DNA from 3 places in the Lichenihabitans sp. Uapishka_5 genome. Region 2 is predicted to be linked to each of the others. Evidence: predicted binding sites of a transcription regulator. Region 2 holds the regulator's gene; each other region holds the start of a gene.
The links. Region 2 encodes LexA, which represses DNA repair genes until DNA is damaged. Its sites were predicted from a motif close to TGTTCNNNNTGTGTTCNG; they were not measured.
Positions count from the first base shown of each region.

Region 1: the regulator LexA is predicted to act here: its motif matches at 1,988-2,005, upstream of recA (recombinase RecA).
Region 3: the regulator LexA is predicted to act here: its motif matches at 1,774-1,791, upstream of dinB (DNA polymerase IV).

Region 1 covers NZ_JARPVX010000004.1:42,643-46,615, reverse strand. Annotated here, with positions in the region: gene P7D22_RS02920 (aa3-type cytochrome c oxidase subunit IV) at 1-143, opposite strand, end outside; gene ppa (inorganic diphosphatase) at 208-756, opposite strand; gene rpsD (30S ribosomal protein S4) at 1,079-1,696, shown strand; gene recA (recombinase RecA) at 2,057-3,130, shown strand; gene P7D22_RS02900 (MAPEG family protein) at 3,202-3,600, opposite strand; gene alaS (alanine--tRNA ligase) at 3,832-3,973, shown strand, end outside.
Region 2 covers NZ_JARPVX010000053.1:23,747-27,719, forward strand. Annotated here, with positions in the region: gene P7D22_RS16085 (nitrite/sulfite reductase) at 1-72, shown strand, start outside; gene P7D22_RS16090 (phosphoadenylyl-sulfate reductase) at 78-812, shown strand; gene P7D22_RS16095 (DUF934 domain-containing protein) at 812-1,321, shown strand; gene P7D22_RS16100 (homocysteine S-methyltransferase family protein) at 1,327-2,259, shown strand; gene lexA (transcriptional repressor LexA) at 2,253-2,948, opposite strand; partial or broken gene P7D22_RS16110 (DNA mismatch repair protein MutS) at 3,110-3,973, shown strand, end outside.
Region 3 covers NZ_JARPVX010000024.1:4,471-8,443, forward strand. Annotated here, with positions in the region: gene recG (ATP-dependent DNA helicase RecG) at 1-604, opposite strand, end outside; gene dinB (DNA polymerase IV) at 691-1,773, opposite strand; gene P7D22_RS10910 (FxDxF family PEP-CTERM protein) at 2,231-2,779, shown strand; gene P7D22_RS10915 (exopolyphosphatase) at 3,163-3,973, opposite strand, start outside.

The DNA.
Region 1 (3,973 bases), on a different contig from region 2:
AGGAACAACGCCATCAGGACGATCACCCCCGCCACAACAATCGTTCCCCATCGGGCCGCGGCCGTGAAGCCACGGTAGGTACGCTCATGCTCGGGGTAATCCATGTACCCGCCCGTCATGGGCATCTGTTCGACGTCGGTCATCCGCTTCCTCCCGAGAAACGCTTGCCCAAGGGTCAGGCCGTGGCGGCGCCACGGCCCGACGGCTTCAGCCCTGCTTGCCGGCCTTGGCCGACTTGGCGCGCTCGAGGCCGGCGATCACCAGTTGCTTGGCCTCTTCGGCATCGCACCAACGCACGATCTTCACCCACTTGCCGGGCTCGAGATCCTTGTAATGGGTGAAAAAATGCTCGATCTGCTCCAAGGTGATGTCCGGCAAATCCTTGTAGTTCTTCACATTCTCGTAGCGCCGCGTCAGCTTGGTGGTGGGCACCGCGATGATCTTTTCGTCACCGCCGGCCTCATCCTCCATCATCAACGCTCCGACGATCCGGCAGGCCATGACGGCGCCCGGGATGATGGCGCGGGTGTTGGCCACGATCACGTCGCACGGGTCGCCGTCGTCCGACAGCGTATGCGGGATGAACCCGTAATTCCCCGGATAGCGCATCGCCGTATAAAGGAAGCGGTCCACCATCAGGGCGCCCGATTCTTTGTCCATCTCGTACTTGATCGGCTCACCGCCGATCGGCACCTCGATGACGACGTTGACTTCTTCGGGCGGGTTCTTGCCGGAAGAGACGGCGTCAAGGTTCATGGGGACCTCCCGTTGTGACATCGGGCCGCTGGGGCCTCTGCACGGCACAATAGACAATTGACCTCGAAAGGCGAGCCGGCAAACGCGAGCGACCCGGCGTCGTGGTTAGCGTCAAACATTGACAGCGGACCCCCGAGGCCGTAGCAGAACCGCAACTCCGCGGGCTCAGCGCGCCGGAGCCGAAGCCCATGGGCCCTAAGGTTCCTGGCAACGCACCCGCGATCTCCTCTCACTCAAGAGACGTGATCTGTCGGCCGCGGCACCTTCCAGGTGACGCGGCACAGGAGGGCGCGTTCCTCACAACGCCAACCGCGAGGACGCGATGACAAAGCGCGCAGAAGCCAAGTACAAGATCGACCGCCGTCTCGGCCAGAACATCTGGGGCCGTCCGAAGAGCCCGGTGAACCGCCGCGAATACGGCCCCGGCCAGCACGGCCAACGCCGCAAGGGCAAGCCCACCGACTTCGGCACGCAGCTGAAGGCCAAGCAGAAGCTGAAGGGCTACTACGGCAACATTTCGGAAAAGCAGTTCCGCAAGTATTATGCGGAAGCCATCCGTCAGAAAGGCGACTCGAGCCAGAACCTCGTCGGCCTGCTGGAGCGGCGCCTCGACGCCGTGGTGTATCGCTGCAAGTTCGTCGCCACGGTCTTTGCGGCTCGCCAGTTCGTCAACCACGGCCACATCCGGGTCAACGGCCGCCGCGTCAACATCGCGTCCTATCAAGTGAAGGTCGGCGACGTGATCGAGGTGAAGGATACCTCGAAGCAACTCGCCGTCGTGATCGAGGCCGGCCAGCTCGGTGAGCGCGACGTGCCCGATTATTTCGATATCGATGCCGCCAAGTTCACGGCCAAGATGACCCGCATTCCCGGCCTCACAGAAGTGCCCTATCCGGTGCACATGGAGCCGAACCTGGTCATCGAGTTTTATTCGCGCTGACGATCGGCATCCATCAACACAAAAAGGCCCGGAGCGAAGGATCGCTCCGGGCCTTTTTTGTTTTTCAAACCTGTGGACCAATCAGAAAATCGCGGCGGCTCCGACCAGAACCCAGGCCATCAGGGCGCCGGCGGCGTAAAAGGTCATGCGATCCATGGGACTTAGCTCCAGAATGTCTGCGTCTTTGCACCATCAATGCTGGAGTTAGGGAAAGGTTCACGCTTTTCTGCTTGACCCAGCGGTGAGCATCGGGGGTGCGTAGCGAAACATTTGCCGAAGCCTCTTGCGGATGAGAACAAAACCGGTACATTGAGCCCCGTTGCGGCGTCCCGCTGCCCATGTCACAAAAGGTGCTGACCGATGGCCCAGGCTGATCTTCGCCTCGTGGAAGGAACCTCCGTGGACAAGACAAAGGCGCTCGACGCGGCGCTCTCGCAGATCGAGCGCGCCTTCGGCAAGGGCTCGATCATGCGCCTTGGCAAGAACCAGAAGGCGGTCGAGATCGAGACGATCCCCACCGGCTCGCTCGGGCTCGACATCGCGCTCGGCGTCGGCGGCTTGCCGCGTGGCCGGGTGATCGAAATCTATGGTCCCGAGTCGTCCGGCAAGACCACCCTGACGCTGCACGTCATCGCGGAAGCGCAGAAGCGCGGCGGTGTTTGCGCCTTTGTGGATGCCGAGCATGCGCTCGATCCGGTTTATGCCCGCAAGCTCGGCGTCAACCTCGAGGACCTGCTGATCTCGCAGCCCGACACGGGCGAGCAGGCACTCGAGATCACCGACACGCTGGTGCGGTCCGGCGCCGTGGACGTGCTGGTGGTGGATTCGGTGGCGGCCCTGACGCCGCGTGCCGAAATCGAAGGCGAGATGGGCGATGTGCAGCCCGGCCTGCAGGCGCGCCTGATGAGCCAGGCCCTGCGCAAGCTGACGGCCTCGATCTCCCGTTCCAACACCATGGTGATCTTCATCAACCAGATCCGCATGAAGATCGGTGTGATGTACGGTTCGCCCGAAACAACGACGGGCGGCAACGCCCTGAAGTTCTACGCCTCGGTCCGCCTCGACATCCGCCGCATCGGCGCCATCAAGGATCGCGACGAAGTGCTGGGAAACTCGACCCGGGTCAAGGTTGTGAAGAACAAGGTGGCACCGCCCTTCAAGGAGGTCGAATTCGACATCATGTATGGCGAAGGCGTGTCGAAGATCGGCGAGTTAATCGATCTCGGCGTCAAGGCCGGCGTGGTGGAAAAGTCGGGCGCCTGGTTCTCTTATGACAGCCAGCGCCTGGGCCAGGGTCGCGAGAACTCGAAGGGCTTCCTCAAGGCCAATCCGGAGATCGCGGCCAAGATCGAGGCCGCGGTGCGCCAAAATGCCGGCCTCATCGCCGACCGCATCTTGGGGACGCCCGAGGCTGAGGACGATGGCGAGCCGTAAGGGCTGCGACGCCTGATGCCATTCCGATCGATGCCCGGCTTCGCGCCGGGCATCGTCGTTTCAGACGTCGATCACGCGAAGTCGATCAACAGCGCCAGCGAGGTGATCAACAGGGACAACAGGGTCAACAGCATGCCGCCGCCCCGGCAGGCGAACATCGGAGCGGAGCCGGGTGCCGCGAACAGGCCAAACGGATGCAGCACGCGCCCGATCAGCAGCATCAGCAGCACCGTCATCACCAGGCCGTGACCGCCACCGCCGCCCTCGAGAAGAGCGATCAGCACCAGGCCGATCGGCACGTATTCGCCGAAATTACCCTGCGAGCGCACGCGCTTCTGGAGAACTGGGTTGCCGCTGTCCCCTTCGAGCGTGTTGAAGGTGGTGCGGGAGATCATCACCCAGGCGGTCAGGCCTACATAGATCAGGCCGAACAGGCCTGCGAAGGTGGCGGTGGTGGTTGGAAACAGCATGCGGGCCTCTCGGGAGGGAGCGCGGCTGACGCGAAGGCGTCAAGGCAGCACAATGCATGTAGGCGCGGTGCGCCAAAGGTATAGGCCTCCGAGGTCCCGCTGCCGCCTTTGCTCGACAGCGCCGGGCACCCTCGTTAGACAGGCTCCAGCGCTTTCCCCGGATCGTCCAGGTTCTTCGACATCGCGCGCTGCGCCTGGACGCGCCACGACATCGAAGTTTCCGAGTTCCCCATGAGCAGCGTCAACGCGATCCGGTCGACCTTCCTGAACTTTTTCCGCGATGCCGGCCACGAGATCGTGCCGTCGAGCTCCCTCGTCCCTCGCAACGACCCGACGTTGATGTTCACCAATGCCGGGATGGTGCAGTTCAAGA
Region 2 (3,973 bases):
TCGACCTATCGCCGCGTCGGCATGGCGCCGTTCAAGCAGGCCCTCTACGACGCCGGGGGCGCGGGGATCTGACCATCATGGGTGCGTTGGACGTCAATCTGTTCGGCGATCTCGGCGCCGCGGCGCGGTTCGAGGAGAAGTTCGTGGCGCTCGACGCCGCGGCCGTGCTGCGTCTCGCCATCAAGGACCTGTTCCCCGGGCGCGTCGCGCTGGTGTCGAGCTTCGGCGCCGATTCGGCCGTGCTGCTCCACATGGTGGCCGGCATCGACCGCGCCACGCCGGTGATCTTCGTCGATTCCGGTTACCTGTTTCCCGAAACCCTGGCCTACCGGGACGAACTCGTGGCGCTGCTCGGCCTGACGGACGTGCGGTCCGTGATGGCGACGCCCGAGGAGCTTGCGGCGCTTGATCCGGAAGGTTTCCTGTGGTCGTCGGACCCCGACCGCTGCTGCGCCCTCCGCAAGGTGGCGCCGCTCGGCCGCGCCGTCGAGGGTTTCGATGCCTGGATCACCGGCCGCAAGCGGTTTCAGGCCGACACGCGCGCCAGCCTGCCGTTGTTCGAAACTGAAGGCGACCGGGTGAAGATCAATCCCCTCGCCGGCTGGGACGCGACGAAACTGCTGCACTACCTCGACGAGCATGGGCTGCCGCGTCACCGCATGGTGGCCAAGGGCTATCCGTCGATCGGCTGCATCCCCTGCACCTCGGCCGTGCGGCCGGGGGAAGACGCGCGGGCGGGCCGCTGGCGAGGCAAGGCGAAGACCGAATGCGGCATCCACCTGGGCGTGGTGAACGGGGGCGGAGGCATCTGATGGCATACTTCAAGAACGGCGCGCCGGTCGACGATCCCTGGCAGCCGCTGCCGGAGGGCGGCACCCCGGTGTCCGGGGTGCCCACCATCCTGCCCTTGAAGGCCTGGCTCGAGCAGCGCGACGCGCTCGCGGCCTTCGACGGGCGCCTCGGCGTGCGGATCGAACCCGGCGAAGCGCTCGATCCGGTGGTGCCGGATCTCGACCGTCTCAGCCTCGTGGCCTTGTCGTTCCCGAAATTCGCCGATGGCCGCTCGTTCTCGAAGGCCACGATGCTGCGCGAGGAACATGGCTTTGCGGGCGAGGTGCGGGCGGTCGGCGATGTTTTGTGGGACCAATTGCAACTGATGCGCCGCTGCGGCTTCGACAGCTTCGAGATCACCAACGAGCCGACCCTCCGGGCGCTCGAGGCCGGCAAGAAGCCCTTCATGTCGGACTTCTATCAGCCCGGCTACGGCCCCGAGGTGCGGGTCAACACGCCGCGGACCTGGGCCCGCCGCGCGGTCGGCTGATCCGCATGTCCGAGACTGCCACGCCGCCCCTGTTGATCCTCGACGGCGGCATGAGCCGCGAGCTTGTAGCCTTCGGAGCCGAACTCCGCCAGCCGGAATGGTCGGCTCTCGCCTTGATGGAGTCCCCCGACATCGTCGAGCGCGTCCACCGCGCCTTTATCGCGGCCGGGGCCGACATCGTCACCACCAACAGCTACGCCCTGGTGCCGTTCCACATCGGCGACGACCGCTTCCGGACGGACGCCGCCATCCTGGCCGACCGGGCTGGCCGCCTCGCCCGCCAGGCCGCCGATGTCGCCGGGAGGCCGGTTCTGGTGGCGGGCTCCTTGCCGCCGTTGTTCGGCTCCTACGAGCCGCAGAAGTTCGAGGCCGCGGAGGCCCCGAAACGCCTCGCCGTGCTGGTGCCGGCCTTGGCCCCGCATGTCGATCTGTGGCTCGGCGAAACCCTCAGCCTGATCGCCGAGGCCGAAGCGGTCTGCGCCGCCGTGGCGGCCACCGCGAAGCCCGTGTGGATTTCCTTTACGCTCGATGACGCGACGAACGACGGCCCTCCCCGCCTCCGCTCGGGCGAAGATGTCGCCGCAGCGGCGGAATGGCTCGCCGGTCGCTCGACGGCTGCGGCGCTGTTGTTCAATTGCAGCCATCCCGAAGTCATGGCCGCCGCCGTCGAGACGGCGCGGCCGATCCTCGATCGCATCCGGCCCGGCATCCGGCTCGGCGTTTACGCCAACGCCTTTGCGGCGAACGACGACGATGGGGCCGCCAACGAAACCCTGAGCGCGGTGCGGCAGGACCTCGGCCCCGAGCGCTACGTCGCGGTCGCGGCCGACTGGGTGGCGGCGGGCGCCAGCGTGGTGGGCGGTTGCTGCGGCATCGGCTGCGGCCACATCGAGGCGCTCAGCCGCAGATTCGCATTGCGCGGTCGCGGCGCTCAGTAACGCCGCATCAGGCTAACCAGCCGACCCTGGATGCGCACCCGGCCGGGCTCGTAGACCTGGGTCTTGAAGGCGGGGTTTGCGGCCTCGAGCTCGATCATGCCCTTGCGGCGCTGCAGGCGCTTCAGCGTCGCCTCCTGGTCGTCGATCAGCGCCACAACGATGTCGCCCGCGCTTGCCGTATCCTGGCGGCGGATGATCACCGTGTCGCTGTCGAGGATGCCCTCGCCGATCATCGACTCGCCCTGCACGTCGAGGGCGAAATGGTCGCCCGGCGGCAGGAAGTCCATCGGCAGGCTGAGGGTGCGGACCGGCGACTGGATGGCCGAAATGGGCGAGCCCGCCGCGATGCGGCCCACCACCGGAATCTCGAGGGTGGCCGGCGCCGCGACGGGCGGCGGGGCCTGGTCGTCGCCGCGGCCGCCCTTGACGAGCCGCGGCCGGAACGGCTCTCGGCGGGGCGCCGTGCCGCCGATCGTGTCCGGCAGGCGGATCACCTCGAGGGCCCGGGCCCGATTGGCGAGCCGGCGGATGAAGCCGCGCTCTTCGAGCGCCATGATGAGCCGGTGGATGCCGGATTTCGACTTCAGCTCCAGCGCGTCCTTCATCTCGTCGAAGGACGGCGGCACGCCGGCGTCGCGCAGGCGCGCATCGATGAAGAGCAAGAGCTCGTGCTGCTTCTTGGTCAACATCCACGCCTCCCCGCCATCCTCAGGCGGATGGCACCAAACAAATCGTGAACACTCTGTAGCTGTTCCCCGAACGTTCCGCAATGGCACCGACACAACCAGCACGGTGGACAGCGACGCCTTCACGCCTGCGGGCCGGCGCGCGATCTGCTAGACTGCGCCTCATGGCTCCTCCTTCGCCCCGCGCCCTCCCGCCGCCCGAGGCTGCGCCGCCGGCTCCCGTGGCCGAGGCGCGGGTGACGCCCATGATGGCGCAATACCTTGTCATCAAGGCGCAGCATCCCAATTGCCTGTTGTTCTACCGGATGGGCGACTTCTACGAGCTGTTCCTCGCGGATGCCGAGATCGCCGCCAAGGCGCTGAACATCGTGCTGACCCGGCGCGGCAAGCACCAGGGCGAAGACATCGCCATGTGCGGCGTGCCGGTGGAGCGCTCGGACGACTACCTGCACCGGCTGATCGCGCTCGGCCACCGGGTCGCGGTGTGCGAGCAGGTCGAGGACCCGGTGGAAGCCCGCAAGCGCGGCGGCAAGTCGGTGGTGGCGCGCGCCGTGGTGCGGCTCGTCACCCCCGGCACCCTGACCGAAGAGCGGCTGCTCGATCCGGCCCGCGCCAACCACCTCGTCGCCTTGTCGCGCCATGCCGGACCCGAGGGGGTCAGCTTCGGGGTGGCGGCCGTCGACATCTCGACCGGCAGCTTCACGGTCGCCGAGGCCCCGGCCGCTGGCCTGCCGGCGCTGCTGGCCCGGCTCGAGCCGCGCGAGATCGTGCTGGCCGACGCGCTTTATGCCGATGACGCGATCGCGACGCTGATCGCCGACACCGGCGCCGCTGTGACGCCCGTGGCGCGCGAGTTCGCGGACGCGGGCCTCGCCGAGCGCCGCCTGCGCGAATGGTATGGCGTCGACACGCTCGACGGCTTCGGCCGCTTTTCGCGCGCCGAGGTGGCGGCGGCCGCAACCGCGGTCAGCTATGTGACCCGCACCCAGGTGGGCGCCCGGCCGCAGTTGCAGGCCCCAGGCCGCATC
Region 3 (3,973 bases), on a different contig from region 2:
CGTGGAACTCCGGCCAGCCGCGCAGGATGCGGCGGTTGTCGTCCTGCCACTCGGGCAGGACCGGGACGCGCACGAGCGCGTCCGCCACGATGCGGCCGAGCACCCGGGGGAACAGCCCCTCGGTCAGCGGATAAATGGGCTCGACCGCCGGCATGGTGGCCAGGTCCTCGGCCGTCATCACCCGGTCGGGGTGCACCATCTGCAGGTGGCCGTCCCACAGCTCCAGCCGGCCCGACACCCAGCGGGTGGCGCCCACGGGCAGCATCTTGCCGATCCAGGCGGCGCTGTTGTGGAAGAAGATCAGCGTCACGGTGCCGGTGTCGTCCTCGACCAGCACCCGAAACGGCGCCTTGCCGGAGCGGCTCTGGGCCGGCGGCTGGTGATTGACCACCCGCACCTCGAGCGTCACCACCTGGTCGCGCGCGGCCTCGACGACCCGGGGGCGGGCGCGCCGGTCGATGACGCCGGTCGGCAGATGCAGCGCGAGGTCGAGCACCCGCGCATCGCGGCCGATAAGCCGGTCGAGCGTCGGCGCGAGCTTCGGCCCCACCCCCTTCAGGGTCTTGGCCGCGGCGAACAAGGGATTGAGGCTATCGGGGCGCATGGGGTCCGGAATTCATCCTTGTCCATAGCCAAGCCGGCCCCGCGACGAAACCCATGCGCCTCAACGACACCAAGGCTCTGCGGGCCTCAGATCTCGAAGCCGAGCTGTTCTTCCCGCAGGTCGCGTGGTGGCTCGAAACCTGACAGCGTGATGCCGAGCAGGCGCACGCCGCGCTCCATCGGGCAGAGGTCGCGCAGCAGGCCGCCCCCGGAAGCCGCGAAACGTTCGAACGAAGTCACCACATCGGCATGGCTCTGGGCCCGCGTCAGCTGGCGAAACGTGTCGAACTTGACCTTCAGGGTGACGGTGCGGCCGAAGCTGTTGCCGGAGGTCACGCGATCCCACACTTTGGTGGCGATCTCCCCCAGCGCGGCGAGCAGGTCCGCTTCGGCCCGCAGGTCGACCGGAAAGGTGCGCTCGGCGCCGATCGACTTGCGAATGCGATGCGCCCGCACCGGCCGCTCGTCACGCCCCCGCGCAGCCCAATAATAATAATCGGCCGACTTGCCGAACTGGTCCTGCAGGAAGGCCAGCGATTGGTTCTTCAGGTCGGCGCCGGTGGCGATGCCGAGTCGGGCCATCTTGGCGGCCGTGACCGGGCCGACGCCGTGAAAGCGCGACACCGGCAGGCCGGCCACAAAGGTTTCGCCCTGGCGAGGGGTGACGATGCAGAGCCCGTCGGGCTTGTGGTGGTCGGAAGCGAGCTTGGCCAGGAACTTGTTGTAGGACACGCCGGCCGAGGCCGTCAGGCCGGTCTCGGCGCGGATCGCGGCCCGGATGGCCTCGGCGATCGCGGTGGCGGTGCCGAGGCCGGCGGGGTCGGCCGTGACGTCGAGATAGGCCTCGTCGAGCGACAAGGGCTCGATCACATCGGTGTAGCGTTCGAAGATGGCCCGGATCTGCGCCGACACGTCCTTGTAGACGTCGAAGCGGGGCGACACGAACAACAGCTCCGGGCAAAGCCGCCGCGCCGTGACGGAAGGCATCGCCGACCGAACCCCGAAGCGGCGCGCCTCGTAGCTCGCGGCCGCCACGACGCCGCGCTCGCGTGAGCCGCCAACCGCGAGCGGCCGGCCGCGCAGCGCGGGATCGTCCCGCTGCTCGACGGACGCATAGAAGGCATCCATGTCGACATGGATGATCTTGCGGGATGAAGCCTCCGGATCCATAGGAACAGAAGAGGAACAATCAAACCCGGCGTCAAGGGGGAAGGTCCTCCCTAAACACGATTTTCACGGCGTCCTGGCAGCGCGGACCAGTTCGGGCTGCACAAGTTAAATAACAAGATCGAACACGCAATGGGTCCCTGTTTATTCCACGAGGCCGGGCGCCACTGTGCCCCACTCCGGCTCGTCGAACGTCGCGGCAATTCCACCGGTCAGGTTCGACTATGCTTTATGTGAAAAGATGGATCGACATCTTGCAAAAGCGGCCTACCGCCGAGTTTTAGCGTCTCAACAAATGATAATATTTGAACTTATTATTACAAAACAAACAAATGTAAGTGAACGTAGACATTTTTGTTACAAGAACATATTATGTCTGCGTTTTTATCTTAAATTAGTGTGCCAGATTCCGAGATCAATTTTCGTGACCGGGGACATTGCGTCCCCGAGGATGTTACTCATGACGTCATTGCTTAGGATAGGCTTGCTCGCCGGCGCTGTTATTTTCCCGGCTATCGCTCCGGCCCATGCCTCGACCATTTCCTTCGGGGTTGTCACGGGAACACCCGCGAACGACTCCCGATCGTGGATGAACACGGTCAAAGGCACGTTCACGGATTACGCAACCTTCTCCACCGTCTCGACCGCCTCCTTCTCGGCATCGATCACGAACTCCTACTCGTCCGCAGCGCAATACATCTCCGACTTTACGCTGGCTCTCTACAGCGGCAGCATCGGTTCTGGAACGTTGGTGACGTCGTTCACCAGCACCGATCCGAATGCTCCGCCAGAAACGCAAGGCACGAAGCTCAAGGCCTTTCTGCAACCTGCCAATAATTATTACCTGCAGGTCAGCGGCACCACGAGCGACACGCCGTCTTACGGCGGGTCCCTGGCGGTCTCTTCCGTCCCGCTGCCGTCGTCGGCGCCGCTTTTCGCCGCCGGCCTCTTCGGTCTCGGTGTTCTTGGCTACCGCGCCAAGCGCCGGAAGGTCCTTGTGCAGGCCTGATCGAACCCGCCACATAGCCGGATGCGCCCGCGGCTCACGCCGCGGGCGTTTTTAAATTATTCTCGCCGCCATGCGGAATCGTGCGTTCCAGCAAGGTCGCTGCCATCAGGAAGCCCATGGCGTTCTCTTGAATCTCCTCGTTGGTCAGCTGTCGGACTTGGCGAAAGCGTGGATGCCGATCTCGCAGACCTCCTGGATCTGTACGATCCTAACCGCCTCGGATGGCACTTCGGAGATGATGCCACACAGGGTGGGGAAAATTGTCGCTCATGGGGAAAGCCTAGGTGCCGGAAACTCTATTTGATTTGCCCGGCCCTTGTAGCCTCTCTTCAAATCGGTAATGCCGCAGTTTCCATACCGCTCTGCGTGGCTGCACGCTGCCCTTACGCTGCATCCGCCATCAGTTTCGGATTAAGGCGGGCAATGAGCTCGGCCTTGACGGTTTCGGCCCGGTCATTGGGGATCTGACACGTGCCGGCCGCCTCGTGGCCACCGCCGCCATAGCTGGCGCAGATGCCGCCGACGTCGACCGGCGACGAGCGGTCGAGGATCGACTTGCCGATGGCGAACACCGTGTTCTGCTGCTTCAGGCCCCACATCACGTGGGCCGAGATCGAGCAGTTGGGGAACATCGCATAGATGGCGAAGCGATTGCCGGCGTAGATGACCTCCTCGTCGCGCAGGTCGAGCAAGGCGAGGCTGCCGTGCACCGTGGTGCAGCGGGCCACCTGCGCGGCGAAGAGCGCCTGATGGGCCTCGTAAAGGTCGATGCGCTCGCGCACGTCCGGCAGCGCCAGCACCTCGTCGACGCCAAGGTGCCGACACTTGTCGATGAGCTGCATCATCAGCTCGTAGTTCGACACCCGGAAGTCGCGGAAGCGGCCGAGACCGGTGCGCGAATCCATCAGGAAGTTCAGCAGCGTCCAGCCGTGCGGCGCCAGGATCTCGTCGCGGCTGAACTGGGCCGAGTCGGCCTTGTCGACGGCCGCCATCAGGTCGTCGCCGACGTTCGGGAAGGCTGCGGCGCCACCGAAATAGCGGTAGACCACCCGGGCTGCCGAGGGGGCCGTCGCGTCGATCACATGGTTGTCGGGCGTCGCGCCGTGGCGGTCGACCTCACTCGAATGATGGTCGAAGGCGAGGTGACAGCCCGCCACATGGGGAAGGTTGGTGATGATGTCCCGGCCGGTGATC